4 regions of the Streptomyces sp. NPDC025833 genome follow, and region 2 is predicted to be linked to each of the others. Evidence: riboswitches for the same ligand, from Rfam matches in the RefSeq annotation. Region 2 holds a riboswitch; each other region holds the start of a gene.
What was found. Region 2 has a riboswitch for cyclic di-AMP ahead of ACZ4K2_RS13920 (transglycosylase SLT domain-containing protein). Riboswitches for the same ligand answer to the same signal wherever they lie in the genome.

Region 1: linked by a shared signal. The riboswitch ahead of ACZ4K2_RS25170 (M23 family metallopeptidase) and the one ahead of ACZ4K2_RS13920 (transglycosylase SLT domain-containing protein) in region 2 are both predicted to bind cyclic di-AMP.
Region 3: linked by a shared signal. The riboswitch ahead of ACZ4K2_RS15335 (M23 family metallopeptidase) and the one ahead of ACZ4K2_RS13920 (transglycosylase SLT domain-containing protein) in region 2 are both predicted to bind cyclic di-AMP.
Region 4: linked by a shared signal. The riboswitch ahead of ACZ4K2_RS07755 (transglycosylase family protein) and the one ahead of ACZ4K2_RS13920 (transglycosylase SLT domain-containing protein) in region 2 are both predicted to bind cyclic di-AMP.

Annotation. Positions count from the first base shown of each region.
Region 1 covers NZ_JBVHNF010000014.1:117,546-123,296, forward strand. Annotated here, with positions in the region: gene ACZ4K2_RS25160 (M16 family metallopeptidase) at 251-1,654, shown strand; gene ACZ4K2_RS25165 (M16 family metallopeptidase) at 1,651-3,039, shown strand; cyclic di-AMP (ydaO/yuaA leader) riboswitch at 3,250-3,409, shown strand; gene ACZ4K2_RS25170 (M23 family metallopeptidase) at 3,422-4,177, shown strand; gene ACZ4K2_RS25175 (HPr family phosphocarrier protein) at 4,338-4,619, opposite strand; gene ACZ4K2_RS25180 (bifunctional acetate--CoA ligase family protein/GNAT family N-acetyltransferase) at 4,794-5,751, shown strand, end outside.
Region 2 covers NZ_JBVHNF010000007.1:114,234-119,984, forward strand. Annotated here, with positions in the region: gene fahA (fumarylacetoacetase) at 263-1,480, opposite strand; gene ACZ4K2_RS13915 (HAD family hydrolase) at 1,751-2,578, shown strand; gene ACZ4K2_RS13920 (transglycosylase SLT domain-containing protein) at 2,605-3,087, opposite strand; cyclic di-AMP (ydaO/yuaA leader) riboswitch at 3,093-3,264, opposite strand; gene ACZ4K2_RS13925 (polyprenyl synthetase family protein) at 3,857-4,867, shown strand; gene ACZ4K2_RS13930 (LolA family protein) at 5,311-5,751, shown strand, end outside.
Region 3 covers NZ_JBVHNF010000008.1:18,257-24,007, forward strand. Annotated here, with positions in the region: gene ACZ4K2_RS15325 (PrsW family intramembrane metalloprotease) at 1-1,161, shown strand, start outside; gene ACZ4K2_RS15330 (aldo/keto reductase) at 1,178-2,122, opposite strand; gene ACZ4K2_RS15335 (M23 family metallopeptidase) at 2,192-3,259, opposite strand; cyclic di-AMP (ydaO/yuaA leader) riboswitch at 3,269-3,435, opposite strand; tRNA gene ACZ4K2_RS15340 (tRNA-Met) at 3,746-3,819, shown strand; gene ACZ4K2_RS15345 (dihydrofolate reductase family protein) at 3,875-5,008, opposite strand; gene ACZ4K2_RS15350 (MarR family winged helix-turn-helix transcriptional regulator) at 5,140-5,667, shown strand.
Region 4 covers NZ_JBVHNF010000004.1:66,856-72,606, forward strand. Annotated here, with positions in the region: gene eno (phosphopyruvate hydratase) at 18-1,322, opposite strand; gene ACZ4K2_RS07755 (transglycosylase family protein) at 1,633-2,415, opposite strand; cyclic di-AMP (ydaO/yuaA leader) riboswitch at 2,420-2,593, opposite strand; gene ACZ4K2_RS07760 (transglycosylase family protein) at 2,781-3,953, opposite strand; gene ACZ4K2_RS07765 (cytochrome P450 family protein) at 4,097-5,392, opposite strand; gene ACZ4K2_RS07770 (hypothetical protein) at 5,389-5,751, opposite strand, start outside.

The sequences.
Region 1 (5,751 bases), on a different contig from region 2:
AAGCGAATCACGGATCTCTCGCGGTCCATTGTGGACCGCGGCACCGACAACCCGGGCCGCGACCCGGTCGCCGCGGGCCCGCCCCGCGCCTCCGAGGACGTCCGGAGTGGGCCGGACGCAGGCTACGCGATCCGCTCTGGGCGTACGGCCCGCGGGAACTTCGCCGAGGCCCCGCACGCTTTGCATACAGTGGCAGGAACGGCAGGAAGACCGCGGTTTCGAAACCGCCTCCGCTCGCGAAGGGACGTATATGCCCATGGGTCACACGACCACGGCCGAGGCAGGCTCCGGGGGCCTGGCAGCGACCGAGCACCGCCTGGCCAACGGTCTGCGCGTGGTGCTCTCCGAGGACCACCTGACCCCGGTGGCGGCGGTCTGCCTCTGGTACGACGTCGGCTCGCGCCACGAGGTCGAGGGGCGCACCGGCCTGGCCCACCTCTTCGAGCACCTGATGTTCCAGGGCTCCGGGCAGGTCAAGGGCAACGGGCACTTCGAGCTGGTGCAGGGCGCCGGCGGCTCGCTGAACGGCACCACCAGCTTCGAGCGCACCAACTACTTCGAGACCATGCCCGCCCACCAGCTGGAGCTCGCCCTCTGGCTGGAGGCCGACCGCATGGGCTCGCTGCTGGCCGCCCTGGACGACGAGTCCATGGAGAACCAGCGGGACGTCGTCAAGAACGAGCGCCGCCAGCGCTACGACAACGTGCCGTACGGGACCGCCTTCGAGAGGCTGACCGCCCTCTCCTATCCGGAGGACCACCCGTACCACCACACGCCGATCGGCTCGATGGCGGACCTGGACGCGGCCACCCTGGAGGACGCCCGCCGGTTCTTCCGCACCTACTACGCGCCGAACAACGCGGTGCTCTCCGTGGTCGGTGACATCGACCCCGAGCAGACCCTCGCCTGGGTCGAGAAGTACTTCGGCTCCATCGCCTCCCACGACGGCAAGCCCGCGCCCCGCGACGGCTCGCTGCCGGACGTCATCGGCGGGCAGAAGCGCGAGGTCGTCGTCGAGGAGGTCCCGGCGCGTGCCCTGATGGCCGCCTACCGGCTCCCGCACGACGGCACGCGCGCGTGCGACGCGGCCGACCTCGCCCTGACCGTCCTCGGCGGCGGCGAGTCCTCCCGGCTGTACAACCGGCTGGTGCGCCGCGACCGCACGGCCGTCGCCGCCGGCTTCGGCCTGCTGCGCCTGGCCGGCGCGCCCTCCATGGGCTGGCTGGACGTGAAGACCTCCGGTGACGTCGAGGTGCCGGTCATCGAGACCGCCATCGACGAGGAGCTGGCCCGGTTCGCCGAGGAGGGCCCCACGCCCGAGGAGATGGAGCGGGCCCAGGCGCAGCTCGAGCGCGAGTGGCTGGACCGGCTCGGCACGGTGGCCGGCCGCGCCGACGAACTGTGCCGGTACGCCGTCCTGTTCGGCGACCCGCAGCTCGCCCTGACCGCGGTGAAGCGCGTCCTCGAGGTCACCCCGGAGGAGGTCCGGGAGATCGCCGCGGCGCGCCTGCGGCCCGACAACCGCGCGGTCCTCGTCTACGAGCCGAAGTCCCCGGAGTCCGCCGAGGACGCCGGGGTCCCCGACGACCCGGAGCGGGAAGCCACCGTAGAGGCGGGCCGCGACGAGACCGAGAACGAGGAGACGGCCAAGTGACCGAGCTCGCCACCATGGAGTTCCACCCCCAGCCGCAGCCGGGCGAGGCCAGGCCGTGGGCGTTCCCGGCCCCCGAGCGCGGCACGCTGGACAACGGCCTGACGGTGCTGCGCTGCCACCGCCCCGGCCAGCAGGTCGTGGCCGTCGAGGTGCTGCTGGACGCCCCCCTGGACGCCGAACCGGCCGGCCTGGACGGCGTCGCCACGATCATGGCGCGGGCCTTCTCGGAGGGCACCGACCGGCACTCCGCCGAGGAGTTCGCCGCGGAACTGGAGCGCGCGGGGGCCACCCTCGACGCACACGCCGACCACCCCGGCGTCCGGCTCAGCCTGGAGGTCCCGGCCTCCCGGCTGGCCAAGGGCCTCGGCCTGCTGGCCGACGCGCTGCGCGCGCCCGCCTTCGCCGAGAGCGAGGTCGAGCGGCTGGTGCGCAACCGCCTGGACGAGATCCCGCACGAGCTGGCCAACCCCGCCCGCCGGGCCGCCAAGGAGCTGTCCAAGGAGCTGTTCCCGGCCGCCTCGCGCATGTCGCGTCCGCGCCAGGGCACCGAGGAGACGGTCGAGAAGGTCGACGCGGCGGCCGTGCGCGCGTTCTACGACCGCCACGTGCGGCCCGCCACGGCCACCGCGGTGGTCGTCGGCGACCTCACCGGCATCGACCTCGACGCCCTGCTCGGCGAGACGCTGGGCGCCTGGACCGGCACCCCGGGCGAGCCCCGTCCGGTGCCCCCGGTGACCGCCGAGGACACCGGGCGCGTGGTCATCGTGGACCGGCCCGGCGCCGTCCAGACGCAGCTCCTCATCGGCCGGGTCGGCCCCGACCGGCACGACCGCGTGTGGCCCGCCCAGGTGCTCGGCACGTACTGCCTCGGCGGCACGCTCACCTCGCGCCTGGACCGCGTGCTGCGCGAGGAGAAGGGCTACACCTACGGCGTGCGGTCCTTCGGCCAGGTCCTGCGGTCCGCGCCGGACGGCACGGGCGCCTCGATGCTCGCCATCAGCGGCTCCGTGGACACCCCCAACACGGGCCCGGCGCTGGACGACCTGTGGAAGGTGCTGCGCACCGTCGCGGCGGAGGGCCTGACCGACGCCGAGCGGGACGTCGCCGTGCAGAACCTCGTCGGTGTGGCGCCGCTCAAGTACGAGACGGCGCTGGCCGTCGCGAGCACGCTGGCCGACCAGGTCGAGCAGCACCTGCCCGACGACTTCCAGGCGACGCTGTACCGGCAGCTGGCCGCCACGGGCACGGTGGAGGCCACCGCGGCCGTGGTGAACGCCTTCCCGGTGGACCGCCTGGTGACGGTCCTCGTCGGTGACGCCGCGCAGATCAAGGCGCCGGTGGAGGCGCTCGGCATCGGTGAGGTGACCGTGGTCGCGGCCGAGTGACGGACCGTGCGCGAGGGGCCCTGACGACCTACGGTCCGTCAGGGCCCCTGCCGTTCCACTCGCTTCCCCAGATGCCCGTTTTGGGGCGGAGGTTGCCTGTCTGCCCTGTGGGATGCGCTACAAAAGGCCGGATCTGTTTGAGGATCGAAAGCACGCCCGCTTAGCGTCTTCCAGGCTGTCCGTCAGGCAGTGCGCCGCACCCGCGGCACCGGACAGCCATCGCCGAGTCCCCGTAGGCGCGAGCCAGGGGAGCCGGGGACCCACCGTCCCTGGGGTGAATCGGGCGCCCGCGCGGAAGCGAGGGGGCCCGTAGGAGACCTTCCTGCTCCGAACCCGTCAGCTAACCCGGTAGGCGAGAGGGAAGGAAAGGACCAGTCACTTCATGGCGTTCACGCGCGCCACCGGGAAGCACCGCAAGCCCGGCCGGGTCAAGCGGACGACCGCTCAGGCGGCCGGCATCGCGGCCCTCACCACCACCGGTGTGATCGGCACCCTCGCCGCCTCCCCGGCGCATGCCGCGGCGAACCCCGCGGAGCAGACCGGCCTCCTTCCGGTCCTCGCCGCGAGCGACGACGTGGCCGAGCAGATCGACGCGCAGGCCGCCGCCCAGCAGCAGGCCGCCGACGAGCAGGCGGCCGAGGAGGCCGCGGCGAAGGCGGCCGCCGAGCGGGCCGAGGAGATCCGCGCGGCCGAGGCCCGTGCCGCCCGCGCGGCCGAGCGCAAGCGGCTGAACACCTTTGTCGCCCCCGTCGCGCAGTCCTACGTCTCGACGGCCTACCAGGCCGGCAGCTCCCTGTGGTCCTCCGGTTCGCACACCGGCATCGATTTCCACGCGGCCAGCGGCACCACCGTCCACGCGGTGGGTTCCGGCACGGTCGTCTCCACGGGCTGGGGCGGCGCGTACGGCAACCAGGTCGTCATCCGGATGGCCGACGGCCTGTACACCCAGTACGGGCACCTGTCCTCGATCGGTGTCACGGCGGGCCAGCAGGTCGTCCCGGGCCAGCAGATCGGCCTCTCCGGCGCCACCGGCAACGTCACCGGCCCGCACCTGCACTTCGAGGCGCGGACCGGCCCCGACTACGGCTCCGACATCGACCCCGTCGCCTACCTCCGCAACCACGGCGTGCACATCTGACCCGCGCGCGGCACACGGACATGGCGCAGGCCCCGGCTCACCGAGCCGGGGCCTGCGCCATGTCCGCACCGGGCCGGGAGCGCCGGAAAGGGCGGTCCGGCCGGCCGGAGAACGCGGGAGCCGCGCCGCCCGGTACGGACGGCGCGGCTCCCGGTGCTGCTCAGACGGTCTCGGGCAGCTCGTCCAGGCCCTCGGAGACCAGCTTGGCCAGACGGTCCAGGGCGGCGTCCGCGCCCTCGGCCTCGGAGGCGAGGACGATCTCCTCGCCACCCTTCGCGCCCAGGCCCAGGACGGCCAGCATGGAGGCCGCGTTGACGGGGTCGCCCCCGGCCTTGGCGATCGTCACCGGGACGCCGGTGGCCGTGGCGGCTCGGACGAAGAGGGAGGCGGGGCGGGCGTGGAGACCCTCGGCCCAGCCGACGTTGACGCGGCGCTCAGCCATGTGATGCTGCCCTTCAGTGCTCAGGTTGTCTAGACCAGTTTCCCACATCGTGAAGCGTGCCCGGGCCGGATCTCCGGACCGGCCCGGTGTGCCGTACGGCGGCCCCGGCCCGGCCGCCCGCCGGGCCCGGCACGGTTCGCGCCGCACACCGGCGCGCGCCGTACTCTGGGGCCCATGCAGACCTCGGCGGACCGGCAGGACCGGCACCAGTACCCCGCCCACTGGGAGGCGGACGTGGTGCTGCGCGACGGCGGCACCGCACGCATCAGGCCCATCACGGCCGACGACGCCGACCGCCTCGTCAGTTTCTACGAACAGGTCTCGGACGAGTCGAAGTACTACCGCTTCTTCGCACCGTACCCACGGCTCTCCGCCAAGGACGTTCACCGCTTCACACACCACGACTTCGTGGACCGGGTGGGGCTCGCCGCCACCATCGGCGGCGAGTTCATCGCCACCGTACGCTACGACCGCATAGGCGCCGACGGCATGCCCGCCTCCGCACCCGCGGACGAGGCTGAGGTCGCCTTCCTGGTCCAGGACGCCCACCACGGCCGGGGAGTCGCCTCCGCCCTGCTGGAGCACATCGCCGCCGTCGCGCGCGAGCGCGGCATCCGCCGCTTCGCCGCCGAGGTGCTGCCCGCCAACACCAAGATGATCAAGGTGTTCACGGACGCGGGCTACACCCAGAAACGCAGCTTCGAGGACGGCGTCGTCCGGCTGGAGTTCGACCTCGAACCCACCGACCGCTCCCTCGCCGTGCAGCGCGCCCGGGAGCAGCGCGCCGAGGCCCGCTCGGTGCGGCGGCTGCTCGCGCCCGGCTCCGTCGCGGTCGTCGGCGTCGGGCGCGCCCCGGGCGGAGTGGGCCGCGGCGTCCTCGGCAACATCCGCGACGCCGGCTACGCGGGCCGGCTGCACGCCGTGAACCAGGCCTTCCCGGCGGACCTGCGGGAGATCGACGGGGTGCCCGCACACCGCTCGGTGCGGGAGATCGACGGGCCCGTGGACCTCGCCGTCGTCGCCGTACCGGCCGCCCACGTGCCCGCCGTGGTCGCCGAGTGCGGTGAGCACGGCGTCCAGGGCCTGGTCGTACTCTCCGCCGGATACGCCGAGAGCGGGCCCGAGGGCCGTG
Region 2 (5,751 bases):
CCGCCGGTCGGTGGCGGCCACCCGGAAACCGTCGGTCGGTGGCGGCCACCCGGAAACCGCCGCTCGGCGGCGGCCACCGGTCACACGGTCACCGGCCGCCGGTCACACGGTCGGCGGCGGCGTTCGCCGCGTCGCTCGCGCGAGGCCGGGAGGGCGGACCCGTGCCCGCCGCCCGCAGCGGGCGGCGGGCGGCGGGCACGGGAAGGTGCCGGCGGCGGGCGTGCCGGTCACGTGCCGCGACGCGGGCCCGCCGTGCCGCGGCTCAGCCGGCCACGACCCGTCCGGTGACCTCGCTCAGCCCCACCCGGCGGCCGTCCGGGCCCGGTGCCCACGCCGACAGCGTCACCACGTCACCGTCCTCCAGGAACGCGCGCTTGCCGTCGGGGAGTTCCAGGGGCTCGCGGCCGTTCCAGGTCAGCTCCAGCAGCGAGCCGCGCTGCCCTTCGGCCGGCCCGCTCACGGTGCCCGAGCCGTACAGGTCGCCCGTGCGCAGCGAGGCGCCGTTCACCGTCATGTGGGCGAGTTGCTGGGCGGCCGTCCAGTACATCGTGGAGAAGGGCGGCTCGGAGACCACGTGACCGTTGACGGCCACGGAGATGCGCAGGTCGTAGCCGCCGGGCTCGGCGCCGGCCGCCGAGTCGTCCAGGTAGGGCAGCAGCGGGTGCGTGCGCTCGGGGGGCGCCACGCGCGCGTGCTCCAGCGCCTCCAGCGGGGTGATCCACGCCGACACCGACGTGGCGAAGGACTTGCCGAGGAACGGGCCCAGGGGGACGTACTCCCAGGCCTGGACGTCCCGCGCTGACCAGTCGTTCAGCAGGCACAGCCCGAAGACGTGGTCCCGGAAGCCGTCCAGCGCGACCGGGCTGCCCAGCCGCGACGGCACGCCCACGACGAAGCCGACCTCGGCCTCGATGTCGAGCCGGACCGACGGACCGAAGACGGGTGCGGGGTCGGCCGGTCCCTTGCGCTGCCCGGAGGGCCGTACGACGTCCGTGCCCGAGACGACCACGGTGCCGGAGCGGCCGTGGTAACCGATCGGCAGGTGCTTCCAGTTGGGGGTGAGGGAGTCCTCGGCGTCGGGGCGGAAGATCTGGCCGACGTTGCGGGCGTGGTGCTCCGAGGCGTAGAAGTCGACGTAGTCCGCCACTTCGAAGGGCAGGTGGAGGGCCACCTCGGACAGGGGGTGGAAGAACGGCTCCACCGTCTCGCGGTGCGCCGGGTCGGTGACCCAGGACGTGACGGCGCCGCGCACCTCCGACCAGGTGGTGCGGCCGGCCGCCAGCAGCGGGTTGAGGGTCGGCCGGGCGAGCAGCTCCCGGTGGGGCGAGCCGAGCGCCGCGGCCGTGGCGCCCGCGTCGAGGACGTGGTTCCCGAGTCGGACGCCGATCCTCCGCTCCGTGCCGCCGGAGGGCGTGAACACGCCGTAGGGGAGGTTGTGCGGGCCGAAGGGATCATCCTCGGGGACGTCGAAGGGGGGCATGGGGTGCTGCCTCACTCTCATCCGGGGCCATGCATGGCAGTGCGTTCCATGTGGTCGCGGCACACGTTACGGCTGTCCCACGTGTCTTGGGCAGTGCCTCCCGCTGTCCTCGGCAGGTCGCCCGCGCGGCGGCTCCCGGCCGATTCCCCCTTCCGCACGCGGAACTGGTCGTCATCGGGGCTCGGCCGAGGGGCACTTGGGGGCGAACAGCACGTAAGTATGGGGAAAGACCGGTGAGTCGGCCGGGCGAGGTGTCCGTATTCTCTGATCATGGACCCCTCCCCGGCATATGCACTGATCGCCACCGACCTGGACGGGACGCTGCTGCGCGGCGACGACACCGTCTCCGACCGGTCGCTCGCCGCGCTCGCGCGGGTGGCGCGCGCCGGTGCCCGGCACCTGGTGGTGACCGGGCGGCCGGCTCCCCGGGTGCGGCCGCTCCTCGCGGCCCTCGGCTGCACGGGGCCGGCGGTGTGCGGTCAGGGGGCGCAGGTCTACGACGCCGGGACGGACCGCCTGGTGTGGTCCGTCCGGCTGGACCGGGGGCTGGCGGAGGCCGCGCTCGGCAAGATCGAGGCGGAGGTGGGGCAGGTCTACGCGGCGGTCGACCAGGACGGCGTGGACGGGCTCACCCTCATCGAGCCCGGCTACCGGATGCCCCACCCGTCGCTGCCCGCGGTGCGGGTCGGCCGCCGCGACGACCTGTGGCGCCGCCCCATCAGCAAGGTCCTGCTGCGGCACGCCGTCCTGTCCGACGACGAGCTGGCGGCCGTGGCGCGCTCGGTGGTGGATTCGCTGGCCACGGTCACCATGTCGGGGCCGGGCACCGTGGAGCTGCAACCGAGCGGGGTGACGAAGGCGACCGGGCTCGCCCTGGCCGCCGAGCGGCTCGGGATCGGCGCGGAACGGGCGCTGGCCTTCGGCGACATGCCCAACGACGTCCCGATGTTCGACTGGGCCGGGCGGGGTGTCGCCATGGCCAACGCGCACCCCGAACTCAAGGCGGTGGCCGACGAGGTCACCTTGTCCAACGAGGACGACGGCATCGCCGTCGTCCTCGAAAGACTGTTCCCGTCCGACCGGCCGGCCTTCCGGTAGCTCCCGTCAGGCCGGCCCGCCGGCCGTCAGTACGCGCTGGACACGTTGTCGATCGAGCCGTACCGGGCGGCCGCGTAGTTGCAGGCGGCGGTGATGTTCGCGACCGGGTCGTAGATGTTGAAGGACGTTCCGGCGACGTGGTACGCGTTGAACGTCGGGTCGATGACCTGGAGCAGTCCCTTGGACGGGATGCCCTTGGCGGCGTTGGAGTCCCAGAGGTTGATGGCCGAGGGGTTGCCCGACGACTCCCGCATGACGTTGCGGTAGATGCCGTTGTAGGTGCCCGGGATGCGCTTCTCGGCCATGATCGCGAGCGACTGGCGGATCCAGCCGTCGAGGTTGTTCGTGTACCCGGCGGACACGGCCGTCGTGGTGCCGGTGGGGGCGGCGGAGGCGCTGGTCGCGCCGACGACCGGCAGGGCGAGGACGGCGGCACCGGTGCCGGCGGCGGCCAGGGTGCGGACGAGGCGGGTGTTCCGGGTACGGCGGGGCTGAACGGCTGCAGGCATGGCGGTGTTCCTCTCCGGCGCCTGCGAGGTGAGCTGTCGGGTTCGGGCGGGGAGGTGCCCGGCCGTGCCCCGAAGGAGGCACGGCTTCACCCCGAGCCGTCCCGGGCGGCGAATGCCGTCCGGACCGGCGACTTACCTGGGTCCCCCGCTCCTGCCGTGCGAATGAGTTCGTGGATGGGTATGCGGGCGGCGGCAGGATTCGGCGTCCGCCCGACGGCCCGGAACGTATGCGAGAGCACATGCCGGGAACAAGGGCCGGTTTCACACAACGTGCGATTTGACCTTGATCGACAGCGTATGGGGTGCTTGATCCTTTGCGATCGCCAACCCTCAACTCGCTTACGGGGCGCGAAGATGGAGGGGTTTCGGCGGGCCGTCCGTGACGACGGGGAGAGTGACCCAACTCACGAAATAGCAAAATACGCTAATTCAGACATGAGGGATGAGTGGGATTCGGGCCCGAAGTCCGCGTGGTGATGGAATCCGCGGCGCGACGCTCACCGGTCTCGCGTCGATCGACAGGGGCCGGTGGGCCGAAAAGGGTGCGGAGAGGTGGCGACACAGTGCCCGGATTACTGTTAAGTCGGTAAATGTCCGTTCTTACTATGTGATCAAAACCATGCCGGTCCTGGTCCGATACCGCCCAGGCTGGACCGGTGGGCGCTATCGGTGATCGAAACAGGACCGGATACGCTGACTTGAGTGATGGCAGCGACCTATCGACAAACCGTGTAATCGCCAGCAGACACCAGCAGACAGGAGACCCCTCGTGACCGTCGTCGGGCCGTTCGGGCTGAGCGTGCGGGACCAGGCTCTGGAAGCCGATGTCCAGGCCGGATTGACGGCTGTCGAGGAAGGCTTGCTCGATGCCACCAAGAGCGAGGTCCCGTTCATCACGGAGGCCGCGCAGCACTTGGTCCGTGCGGGCGGGAAACGATTCCGGCCACTGCTGGTGATGCTCGCGGCCCAGTTCGGCGACCCCTACGCGCCGGGCATCGTGCCGTCGGCGGTGGTCGTGGAGCTGACCCACCTGGCGACGCTCTACCACGACGACGTCATGGACGAGGCGGCCGTCCGCCGCGGCGTGGACAGCGCCAACGCGCGCTGGGGCAACTCCGTCGCGGTCCTCACCGGGGACTTCCTCTTCGCCCGCGCCTCCCAGATCCTCGCCGACCTCGGCCCGGAGGCGGTCCGGGTGCAGGCCTTGGCGTTCGAACGGCTGGTCACCGGCCAGATCCTGGAGACCGCGGGTCCCTCGGACGGGCGTGACCCGGTCGAGCACTACCTGGACGTGCTCGCCGGCAAGACGGGCTCCCTGGTGGCGGTGGCCTGCCGGTTCGGCGCGATGATGTCCGGCGCCGACGAGACGGTCGTCGACGTGCTCACCCAGTACGGCGAGCGGCTCGGGGTCGCCTTCCAGCTCGCGGACGACGTACTGGACATCGCCTCCGACTCCCACGAGTCCGGCAAGACCCCGGGCACCGACCTGCGCGAGGGCATCCCGACCCTGCCGGTGCTCCGGCTGCGCGAGCGGGCGGCCAAGCTGGGGCTGGCCGAGGACGTCGCGCTGTGCGAACTGCTGGCCTCCGATCTCACCGACGACGCCCGGCTCGCCGAGGCGCTGGCCGGCCTGCGCGCGCACCCCGCGCTGGAGCAGGCCCGCCGGGACACGGTCCGCTACGCGCAGGAGGCGCGGGCCGTACTGGCCCCGCTGCGCGAGTGCGACGCCAAGGCAGCGCTGGTGGAACTGTGCGACGCGGTGGTCCACCGCGCCGGCTGACCCGGCCGGGCGCGGCCCGCGCCCCCGGCGCCCTCCCACCGCGCCCCCTCATCGCACGTCCCGCCGAGCCCGTGACGCTCCACCGGCCCGTGACGCTCCGCCGAGCCCCCAGCGCGCCGCGGAGCCCGGGCGTACGCCCCTCACCGCGCGTCTCACCGACCACCGGGGCACGCCCCCACCGCGCGCACCTCTCCCGCCCCGGGCGCACACCCATATGGCGGTACCGTCCCGCACGACCCCTACGGGTAGAGGTAGGGCGCCGTCGCCCTGTGTCATACCGCAGTCGTACACCGAGTTGCCTCCGAGGGCTGACGCGTCCGCGCGGCCGATTTGGTCATATGGGAATCACGGAAATCACCACTCCTCACCGATTCGGGTGAGAATGGCGGCTCAGGTGGACCAGCGTGAGAACAGCCGCCGCCGACGACGGAGGTAAGGCACACATGGCACCGTACGAATCCGACGACGCAGTGGGCGCCGCGCGGGACGAGGACCCGGGCTCCGGACGGCGCAAGGCCGCACGGTACGCCGTGCCGGTCGCGGTGGTGGGGGTGGCGGCGGCCACGATCGGGCTCGTCCCGGCGCTCGCCGACTCCGGCGACCCCGACCTGCCGAAGATCAGCACGCAGCAGCTCATCGAGAAGATGGCCAGGTCGGACGTGCAGCGGCTGTCCGGCACCGTGAAGATCAGCACCGACCTCGGCCTGCCCGACCTCGGCGGTCTGGGCGACGGCCTGGTCCCGGGGGCGGGCGGCGGCGCCGGCGACGGGTCCTCCGCCGACCCGCGGTCCAAGCTCACCGGGCTGTTGTCCGGCACCCACACCCTGCGCGTCGCCGCCGACGGCCCCGACCGGCAGAAGCTGTCGCTGCTGGAGAGCGGCGCC
Region 3 (5,751 bases), on a different contig from region 2:
ACGGAGGGCTTCCTCGTCGGGCTCGGCCTGGCGGTGCTGCCGGTGCCGTGGCTGGTCGCCGCGTTCCGGTGGCTGGACCGGGTGGAGCCGGGCCCCTGGCGGAACCTGGTCTTCGCCTTCGCCTGGGGGGCCTGCGCGGCGGCGCTGATAGCCATCGTGGCGAACAGCTTCGCGACCAGGTGGATCGCCACCTCGACCGCGGATCCGGCCGGCGCCGACACGCTCGGCGCCACCGTGATAGCTCCGGTCGTGGAGGAGTCCGCCAAGGCCGCCGCCGTGCTGCTGGTGTTCCTCTTCCGCAGGCGCGACTTCACCGGGGTCGTGGACGGCGTGGTGCTCGCGGGGGTCACCGCGACCGGGTTCGCGTTCACCGAGAACATCCTCTACCTCGGCACGGCCTTCGGCACCGACCAGCTCACCGGCGACCGCGGCATCGCCTCCGTCACCGCCGCCACCTTCTTCGTGCGCATCGTGATGTCCCCGTTCGCGCATCCCCTGTTCACCGTCCTCACCGGCATCGGCTTCGGCACCGCCGCGCTGTCCGCGGACCGGCAGCACGTGCGGCGCGTACTGCTGCCGGCCGGCGGACTGCTCCTCGCGATGGGCATGCACGCCCTGTGGAACGGTTCCGCGACCTTCGGCCAGTACGGCTTCTTCGCCGTGTACGGCGGCTTCATGGTGCCGGCGTTCGGGCTGCTGACCTGGCTGGCGGTCTGGTCCCGGCAGCGGGAGCTGCGGATCGTGCGCGCGGAGCTGCCGGCCTACGTGCTGGCCGGGTGGCTGGGGCCGGCCGAACCGTTCGCCCTGGGCTCGATGCGGGCGCGGCGGATGGCCCGGGACTACGCCCGGCACCACGCCGGGCGCCCGGCGGCCCGGGAGGTGGCGCGCTACGAGAGGTGCGCCACCTCGCTCGCCTTCCTGCGGCGGCGCGGCCGCGCGGGCCGGGCCGGGGCCGACTTCGTCGTCCGGGAGCGGGAGCTGCTGGACGAGCTGTGGCGGCGCCGGGACCTGGCCCGGCCGGCCCTGGAGTACGCCGCGCGGACGGCCGCACCGGTCCGGCCGGGGTACGGGGGGCCGGTGCCCGTGGGGCCCTGGCAGGCGTACGGCCGCCCGGTGGCGCCGTACACGCCGTACGCCCCCTACAACCCGTACCGGTCCTAGGGCCGGTGCGGGCGGGTCAGGCCGACGCCTCCGTCAGCCTGGCGACCTCGGTGCCGGTCAGCTTCAGGTCCGCCACGCCCAGCAGCGCCGGGAGCTGTTCCACGGTGCGCGCCGAGGCGATGGGGGCGATGACCGTCGGCTGGGCGGCCAGCCAGGCGAGGGCGACCGTGGCGACCGGGGCCTCGTGGGCCGCGGCGACCTCGTCCAGTGCCGCGAGGACCCGCGGGCCGCGCTCGGACTCCGCGTACTCCCGGGCCCGGCCGGCGCGGGCGCTGTCGACGGTCGCGCCGGGCCGGTACTTGCCGGTGAGGAAGCCGGCGGCGAGCGCGAAGTACGGGACGGCGGACAGGCCCTCGCGGGCGACGAGGTCCTGCAAGGGGCCCTCGTAGGTGTCGCGGGAGACCAGGTTGTAGTGCGGCTGGAGGGCGACGTAGCGGGCGAGTCCCTCGCGGTCGGAGAAGTCGAGGGACTCCTCCAGGCGCTCCGCGGTGATGTTGGAGGCGGCGATGTGCCGGACCTTTCCGGCCTTCACCAGCTCGTCCAGCGCGCCGATGATCTCCTCGACGGGCACCTCGGGCTGGTCGAAGTGGGTGTAGTAGAGGTCGATGTGGTCGGTGCCCAGGCGGCGCAGGGAGGCGTCGGCGGCCGCCTTGATGGTGGCGGCGGACAGCCCCTGGTGGTCCGGGTGCTGGCCGACCTTGGTCGCGATGACGACGTCGGCGCGGTTGCCGCGCGCCTTGACCCACCTGCCGATGATCGTCTCCGACTCGCCGCCCTGGTTGCCCTCGATCCAGGCGGTGTAGGAGTCGGCGGTGTCGATGAAGTTGCCGCCCGCCGCCGCGTAGGCGTCGAGGACGGCGAAGGAGGCCTGCTCGTCGGCGGTCCAGCCGAACACGTTGCCGCCGAGCGACAGCGGGAAGACCTCGAGGTCGGAAGTGCCGAGTTCACGAAGTGACGTCATACGTCACGTCAACGCCGGCGGGGGACGATCGCATCCCGTCGCCGGCGCCGGGTTCGCCGAGGAGGCGGATCAGGGGTTGAGGCCCTTGTCGCGCAGCCACGCCATCGGGTCGATGCCGGAGGGCTGGCCGCCCGGGTGGACCTCCAGGTGCAGGTGGGGGCCGGTGACGTTGCCGGTGGCGCCGACGCGGCCGATGACCTCGCCGGTGGCGACCCGCTGGCCGGCGGAGACGTTGATCGAGGACTGGTGGCAGAACCACACCTCGGTGCCGTCGTCCAGGGTGAGGATCGTCCGGTAGCCGTAGGCCCCGGCCCAGCCCGCCTCGGTGATCGTGCCGCCGTGGACGGCCTTGATCAGGGTGCCCGTGGGGGCGGCGAAGTCGAGGCCGGTGTGGTGGCCGGAGGACCACATCGAACCGGCCTGGCCGAACGTCGAGGTGAGCGTGTAGGCGGAGGTCGGCAGCGCGTACTGCTTGGCCAGCTCCGCCAGCCGCTTCGCCTCGGCCGCCGCCGCCGCCTTCCGCTTCGCCTCGGCCTCGGCCTTCTCGGCGGCGGCCTCCGCCTTCTCCTTCGCGGCGGCGGCCTGGACGGCGGCGGCCCGCTCCGCTTCGGCGGCCGCGTCGGCGCTCTGCTTGCGGGCGGCGGCGAACGCGGCGGCGGTGGCCCTGCTCTCGGCCTGGCCCTGCTGCTGCTCGGCCTGGGCCATGATCCGGTTGCGCAGGGTCTCGCCGGCGTCGCCGGACCGCGCGTCGTCGGCGGCGGAGTCCACGGCGACGGTGCTGAGCGTGGTGGCCACGGCCTCGGGGGCCTGCTCGGCCTCGTCACCGAGGAGCGAGCCGACGGAGGGCAGGTCGGGCAGGGTGAGGGAGACCGGCGGCTTGCCGGTGTTGGCGCTCGCCATGCCGCCCGCGCCGACCGCGGCGATCACGCCGACGCCGAGGACGGTGGAGCTGCGCGCGAAGCCGCCGCGCTGCTTGGCGACGCGGTGCCGGCCGCGGACCGGGGTGACGGAGTCCTCGGTGGGATTCCATTCCTCCCAGGGCCCCTCCTCGGCGCGGTAGGCGCCGTAGCCGAAGGTGTCGGGCTCGCGCTGGGCCGGGGTGAACGGGGCTTCGGGAACAGGCCGGTTGGACGCCACGCGGGCGTACTCCTTTCCTTCCTCCGCCTACCGGGTTAGCTGACGGGTTCGGAGCAGGAAGGTCTCCTACGCGCGTATACCGGTCGTGGACTCCGCGAGTTCACGGCCGTATCCGCGTGATTCACCCCAAAGTAGTGGTTCCCCGGCTCCCTTGCGGGATTAGGCGCATGCGCACGGAGCCGTCTCGGGTGACGGCTGGGACGACCGCGCTGCGTTATCGAACGTTAATAGACCCGCCAGTGACTTTCCAAGCCCGTCCGGCTTGATCATCGACGTTTTCCGCGACGGATCCATCACCCACTACTCCGCCAAAAAGGGCGAGTTGACCGCGGCATGGAAGCGTTCAGTAGTCACCGACGGTTTTGATGGTGACTCAGCGGTGATGCGTACGGCGCTCGACTGGTCACCCAAAGTCACGGTTCTCGGGGGCCGGGGAAACCGATGTGCGGAGCGCCCCGCGGATGACGTATGCTGGTCACACAACGACGCGGGGTGGAGCAGCTCGGTAGCTCGCTGGGCTCATAACCCAGAGGTCGCAGGTTCAAATCCTGTCCCCGCTACTGAAGGCCCGGGGCCCGGAATCCATTGGATTCCGGGCCCCGGGTGTTTTCGCGTTCAGTCCGGCAGGTGGGCGTTGGGCGCCTTGGCGAGGGCCTCCAGTTCGGGCAGGACGACGACCCGGACCCCGGCGGCGGTCAGGAGTCCCGTGCCGTCGGCGCCGGCCACGAACGTGTCGGGTTCGCGCCAGGCGGTGACCACCCGGCGCACCCCGGCCCGCAGGATCAGCTCGGCGCAGGGGGCGGGGCGGGAGGCACGGCGGGCACAGGGTTCGAGACTGCTGTAGACCGTGGCACCGGCCAGCCGCGGGTCCGCCGCGTCGATCTTCGCGAGGGCCGCCTCCTCGGCGTGCACCACGGGGTCGCCGCCCTCGCGCGAGTGGCCGCGGGCCAGCTCCGTGCCGTCCGCGGCGACCACGACCGCGCCCACGCTGAACGCCGTCCCCGAAGGCGGGCAGAGCGCCGCGAGGCGGCACGCGGTGCGCAGCCAGTGGCGGTCGGCGGCGACGGGGACCGTGCCCGTGCCGGGGGCGGTGGGCGCGTAGCGGACCAGGACGACGTCCTCGATCCGCCGGGTGTCGAGCAGCCGCAGCCGTCCGCCCTGGTAGCCGCCCGGCCCGAACAGCCGGGGCGCCGCGGGGTCGCCGACGAACAGCGGGGCGAGGACCAGTTGGAGCTCGTCGGCGAGCCCCTGCCGCAGGAGCTGGGTGTGGACCGTGCCGCCGCCCTCGACCATCAGCCGCCCGACCCCGCGCACGTCGTGCAGGTGCTCCAGCAGGGCGCGCCAGTCCAGGGCGGGGCCGAGGGGGACGACGTCGGCGGCGTGCCCGAGGCGGCGGGCGGCCCGCTCCGCACCCCCGTCGGTCGTGTAGACGGCCTTCTCGCCGCCGGTGTGCCAGAAGCGGGCGTCCGGATCGAGGTCGCCGGAGCCGGTGACGGCGACCTTCAGCGGGTACTCCGGCCGGCCCTCCGCGCGCCGGGCAGCGCGCCGCTCGGCGGAGTTCACCAGCAGCCGGGGGTCGTCGGCACGGATCGTGCCGGCGCCGACGAGGACGGCGTCGGCGAGGGCCCGCTCCGCGTCGACGCGGTCGAAGTCGGCCGGGCCGGACAGCAGGAGCCGTTCGGGGCCGGTGTCGTCCAGGTAGCCGTCGAGGGAGACGGCGGCGGACAGCAGCACGTACGGCAGGGGCATCGGCACTCTCTCTTCCGGAGGCGGCCGGCCGCGGGAGCGGTCGGCCGGCGGGGGGCCGGCGGCGGAAAGGGTGGATCACCGGGCGGTGTGACCGGCTTGGTTCAAGTTTGAAACAAACCTACACTGGCCGCATGACGACCCGCTGGCTCAGCCCCGAGGAGCAGCGCGCCTGGCGCGCCTACATCGCCGCCTCCCGCCTCCTGGAGGACGCGATCGACCGGCAGCTCCAGCAGGAGGGCGGCATGCCGCACCTGTTCTACTCGGTGCTGGCCAACCTCTCCGACGCGCCCGGCCGGCGGCTGCGCATGACCGACCTGGCCGAGACGCTGAAGATCACGCGCAGCCGGCTGACGTACGCGGTGACCCGGCTGGAGCGGGACGGCCTGGTGCGCCGGGAGAACTGCGACCGGGACAGGCGCGGCTCGCTCGCGGTGCTGACCGACGCGGGCACGGCGGTTCTGGAGCGTACGGCACCGGGGCACGTCGAGACGGTGCGCGCCCTGCTGTTCGACCGGATCACCCCGCAGCAGGTGGAGCAGTTGGAGGAGATCTTCGCGGGGATCGCGCGCGGGCTGCAGGGCGACGGGGACGCCCCCGCCGCCGAGGACGTGCCGTGGCGGCGGCGGTCGGCCCCCTGCCCCGGCCAGGCGGCCGGATGAGCCCCGGACGAACTGTTGATTCAACTTTGAAGCATGGGATAGGGTCACGCTCCGGTTGTGCTTCAAATCTTAAGCACCTCTCCT
Region 4 (5,751 bases), on a different contig from region 2:
GCGTGCCCCGGGGGGCGTCAGCCCTTGGAGGCCTCGGTGCCGCGGAAGCGCGGGAAGGCGCTGCGGCCGGCGTACACCGCGGCGTCGTCGAGGATCTCCTCGATGCGCAGCAGCTGGTTGTACTTGGCGACGCGCTCGGAGCGGGCCGGGGCGCCGGTCTTGATCTGGCCGCAGTTGGTGGCGACGGCCAGGTCGGCGATGGTGACGTCCTCGGTCTCGCCGGAGCGGTGGGACATCATGCACTTGAAGCCGTTGCGCTGGGCCAGCTCGACGGCGTCCAGGGTCTCGGTGAGCGAACCGATCTGGTTCACCTTGACCAGCAGGGCGTTGGCCGCGCCGTCCTCGATGCCGCGCGCGAGACGCTCGGGGTTGGTGACGAACAGGTCGTCGCCGACGAGCTGGACCTTGTCGCCGAGCTTGTCGGTGATGACCTTCCAGCCGGCCCAGTCGTCCTCGAACAGCGGGTCCTCGATGGAGACGAGCGGGTAGGCCGCGACGAGCTCCTCGTAGTACTCCGTCATCTCGGCGGCGGAGCGCTCCTTGCCCTCGAAGAGGTACTTGCCGTCCTTGTAGAACTCGGAGGCGGCCACGTCGAGCGCGAGGGCGATCTGCTGGCCGGGGACGTAGCCGGCCTCCTTGATCGCTTCGAGGATGAGGTCGAGGGCCTCGCGGTTGGAGCCGAGGTTCGGGGCGAAGCCGCCCTCGTCGCCGAGGCCGGTGGCCAGGCCCTTGCCCTTCAGGACCTTCTTCAGGGTGTGGTAGACCTCGGTGCCCCAGCGCAGGGCCTCGGAGAAGGACTCCGCGCCGATCGGGGCGATCATGAACTCCTGGATGTCCACGTTGGAGTCGGCGTGCGAGCCGCCGTTCAGGATGTTCATCATCGGCACCGGCAGCAGGTGCGCGTTGGGGCCGCCCAGGTAGCGGAAGAGGGGGAGGTCGCTGGCCTCGGAGGCGGCGTGGGCCACGGCGAGCGAGACGCCGAGGATCGCGTTGGCGCCGAGGGAGCCCTTGTTGTCGGTGGCGTCCAGGTCGAACATGGCCTGGTCGATCAGGCGCTGCTCGGTGGCGTCGTAGCCGACCAGCTCCGGGCCGATCTGCTCGATGACGGCGAGGACGGCCTTCTCGACGCCCTTGCCGTGGTAGCGGTTCGGGTCACCGTCGCGCAGCTCGATGGCCTCGAAGGCGCCCGTCGAGGCGCCGGACGGGACGGCGGCACGACCCGTGCTGCCGTCGTCGAGGCCGACCTCGACCTCGACCGTGGGGTTGCCTCGGGAGTCCAGGATTTCCCGGGCTACGACGACGTCGATGGACGGCACGAGCATCTCCTTCTTGGATGTGACGCTGGAAGTGCGGGGCTGGTGTGCCTTGCGCCTAGAGCCTAACCGTCCGGGGGGCGCCGGCCACCGACCGACCGCCCCGTGGACAAGCCGACGATATCTTTTGTTTCTGCACGAAACAAAGAGATCCGGTGAACTCCCGTCCGTGGCGGGCACGAAAAAGCCCCGTCCCGGTGCGTACGGGGGAACACGCACCGGGACGGGGACCCGTGGGGACGGGGGGTGGCCCGCACGGGGGCCCGCGGGTGGCCCGCGCGGGTGCGCGGGCCCCGTGGTCCGGCTCGGCGGCCGGAGGTCACTTCAGGTGGAGCTGCTGACCGGGGTAGATGAGGTCGGCGTTGTCGACGATGTCCTTGTTCAGCTCGAACAGCTTGCTCCAGCCGCCCTCGACGTGGTGCGCCGCGGCGATGGTGCCGAGGGTGTCGCCGGCGACCACCTTGTACTCGCCGTCGCCCTTCTGCACCTTCTTGCCGGTCGGGGTGGTGACGGTCTTCCCGCCCTGGCCGCCGCCGGTGGACGGAGAAGCGGCCGGGCGCTCGGCGGAGCGGGAGGCGGCCTGCCCGTCGGTGGAGCGGGAGGAGGTGCCGCCGCCCGAGCCGGAGTTCGAGGAGGAACCGGTGTTCGACGAGTAAACCGAGTTGGAGGTGGAGCCGGAGTTGGAGGTGGAGCCGGAGTTCGAGGTGCTCGGCGCGGAGCCGTTGTAGGCGGCGCCCGACAGACCGGTGCCGCACACCGGCCAGGCACCCTTGCCCTGGGACGCGAGCACCTTCTCGGCGACGGCTATCTGCTGGCCCTTGGAGGCCTGGTCGGCCTGCGCGGCGTACTGGGTGCCGCCGTACGCGGCCCAGGTGGAGGCGGAGAACTGGAGACCGCCGTAGTAGCCGTTGCCGGTGTTGATGGCCCAGTTGCCGCCGGACTCGCACTGGGCGACCGCGTCCCACTCGGAGGTGGTGGCGGCGGAGGCGTTGCCGGCCGCCATGAGCGGGGCGGCGACGGCGGCGCCGGTGACACCGGCCAGCGCGACGGCGCGGACGGCCTTGGACGGACGGCGGTGCTTGCCCTTACCGGTAAACAGCATGAGTCGATCCCCTCACCGACGCCTACGAGGTGAGCTGTCGGGTTCGGGCCGAATGAGTTGCCCGGCCGCATTCCCGCTGACGCGGAATGCGGCTTCACCCCCAGCCGGTGCCAGCTTCAACCGCTGGTCCCGGCGCTAACCTTGGGTCCCCCGCTCCTGCCTACGGCGCTTGACGCGACGACTGTTCCCGGGACGGCCGCTGGCAGGATTCGGCGTGGCGGCCGCCGGGGCCCGTGGTGACGAGCGGCCTCGACCGTAGACACGGGCTCGGCGGAATTTCAAAGACGATCAGGGCTTCTGAGATCCATCCCACACTTTCGCCAATCCGGACATCATGGCGCTAAACGGGACGTCAACTCGTGTTGCTACGCGCCCTTTTCGCCCCCTACTTCCAGGGTCTGACCGGCACTGATCCGATTCGGGTCCGCTCCGACGGCCTTCTTGTTGTGGGCGTACAGCGCGTGCCACCCGCCGTCGACCTCAAGGGAGTCGGCGATGCCGGTGAGGGTGTCGCCGGCGCGGACGGTGTAGCTGCCCTGCGCGCGGGAGGCGTGCCGCCCGCCATTGGCCATGTCCTGACCGTTTGTCACGTTTTCGTCCGCATGTGTGCCGCGGTGACGTCCGCCACTGCCGAGCGCCCCGGTGTCGACCAGGCTCCACGACCCGGCGGCCGCGGGGGCGCTGCTCTCGGGCGTGGCGCCCCCGGGGAGGCCGTACTCGGTCCCCGCGTCCGGAGTGGCCGTGGGCGTGCCGCCGGTCTCCCGCGGGGTCCCGGCGTCCCCGGTGGGCGAATCGCCGGGTTCGGGGGTGTGTGTCGTGGTGGATCCGCTGTCCTTGCCGGCGCCCTTGCCCTTCTCCGGGGCGGGCGTGCCGGTCTTGCCCGGGGTGGCCCCGGTGCCGCCGCCCGCGTCGGCCCGGTCGCTCGTGCCGGTACCGGTACCGGTGCTGGTGCCGGTGCTCGGGGAGGACGGCGAGTCGGGCAGGCCCGACGAGCCGGAGGTACCGGGCGTGCCGGAGGGAGTCGGGCTGCCGGAGGGGTCGGGGCTGCCGGACGTGCCGGCGGTGCCGGTGCCTGCGTCCGAACCGGCCGAGTCGCCCCGCCCGTCGCCGTCACCGGAGCCGGTGGAGCCGCCGATGCCCGTGTCGACTTCCGCGGAGGTCGCCTTGGAGGTCAGGCCGGACAGCAGGGCGCAGGTGGCCCACGGGGTGGTGCCCCGGTCGGCGAGGATCTTCTCGGCGACGGCGATCTGCTGGAGCCGGCTGGCCTGGTCGGCGCTGGCCGCGTACTGGCCGCCGCCGTACCGGTCCCAGTCGTCCTGCGAGATCTGCAGGCCGCCGAAGTACCCGTTGCCGGTGTCCGCGCTCCAGGAGCCGCCGCTCTCGCACTCGGCCACCTTGTCCCACGTGGTGCCCTCGGCCGCGTCGGCGCTCGCCGCGCCGAGCAGCGGAATGGCGATGGCGGAGCCGGTCACACCGGCCGCGACGAGGAGAGCCGGGGCCTGGCGGGGCCGACGGTGTCGGCCGTTCCCGGAGAGCATGCGGAAGCCTTTCGAGCGACAGCAGGACCGGCGCGGCGGATGGTTCCGCCCGCCGCGCTGAGGGGTGAACGTATCGGCACACGATCACTTGTCACAAGTTCATGCCGCACAGATCACGTGAAGATCACATAGTTGAAAGAGTGTCACCTTCCGCGGAGGTCCTGTGCCCGGGCGGGGGGCGTGAACTCCACCGGCAGCGTGCGCAGGCCCCGCATGATGAGCCCGCCGCGCCAGCGCAGCTCGGCCGGGTCGACGGCCGTCCGCAGGTCGGGCAGCCGGGTGAGCAGGGTCGCGAGCGCGGTCTGGCCCTCCAGGCGGGCGAGCGGTGCGCCGAGGCAGTAGTGGATGCCGTGGCCGTAGCCGAGGTGCTGGTTGTCGCGGCGGGCGAGGTCCAGCACGTCCGGGTCGGCGAACCGCTCCGGGTCGCGGTCGGCGGCGGCGAGCACCACCAGCACCGGGTCGCCCGGCGCGATGTCCTTGCCGCCGACGGTGAGCGGCTCGGTGGCGAACCGCCACGTGGCCAGTTCCACCGGACCGTCGTAGCGGAGGAGTTCCTCCACGCCGGTCGCCAGCAGGTCCATCTCGCCGCGCCGCAGGGACTCCTGGAGCCGCCGCCGCTGCCCGGGGTGGGTGAGCAGGGCGTAGGTGCCGTTCCCGATGAGGTTGACGGTCGTCTCGAAGCCCGCGAACAGCAGGATGAAGGCCATGGCGGCGGCCTCGTTCTCGGTGAGGTGCTCACCGTGGTCGGAGGCGCGGATGAGGCCGGAGATGAGGTCCTCGCCGGGCTCGGGCACGGCGGGCAGCGCCGCGCGCTTGCGGTGGATCAGCTCGGCGAGGTAGCCGCGCATCTTCTTCACCGACCGGGCGACCCCGCCGCGGGGGCCTCCGCCGTGCCGGATCATCATGCCCGCCCAGTCCCGGAAGTCGTCCTGGTCCTCGCGGGGGACGCCGAGCAGGTCGCAGATGGCGTAGATGGGCAGCGGGAAGGCGAACTCGTGGATGAGGTCGGCGGAGCCGGTCTCCGCGAACCGGTCGATGAGGCCGTCGGCCAGCTCCTGCACCCGCGGGGCGAACTCGGCGACCCGGCGCGGGGTGAACGCCTTGCTGACCAGGCGGCGCAGCCGGGTGTGGTCCGGCGGGTCGATGTTCAGCAGGTGCGTCATCAGCTCGGCCTTGCGCTCGCCGGGGATGCCGGTCTTGCCCTTGGCGTGCGCGGGCTCGTCGTGGTGCGCCGGGTTCTTGCTCAGCCGCTGGTCGGCCAGGGCCTGCCGGGCGTCGGCGTACCGGGTGACCAGCCACGCCTCGACACCGCTCGGCAGCCGCGTCCGGTGCACGGGGGCGTGCTCGCGCAGCCAGGCGTAGGCGGGGTAGGGGTCGGTGGCGAACTCCCACGTGAAGAGGGCGGGAGCCGGCTGGTCGGGGTGGTGCTGCTCGGTCACCCCCCGACGGTATCCGCACCCTCCGGCCCCTCGCCGAGCACCCTGCGGGCGCCGGGGTGCCCGAGGCCGGCCGCCCTGCGGTACCAGTGCCGCGCCTCCTGCGCCCTGCCCTGCCGGTCGAGCAGGGCGCCGAGCCGGTAGGCGCCGTAGGCGTCGCCGGCGTCGAACGCCTGCCGGTACCGCGCCTCCGCCTCGGCCGGACGGTCCATCGCCTCCAGGACGGCTCCGTGGTGGGCGATGTCCAGCGGGTAGTCGGCGGTGTCGGCGAAGTACTCCTCGGCGTCGCCCGGCGACGGCGCCTCGCGGTCCAGGTTCTCCAGCAGGTGGGCCGCCACCTCGTCACCGGAGTCCGCCGCGCG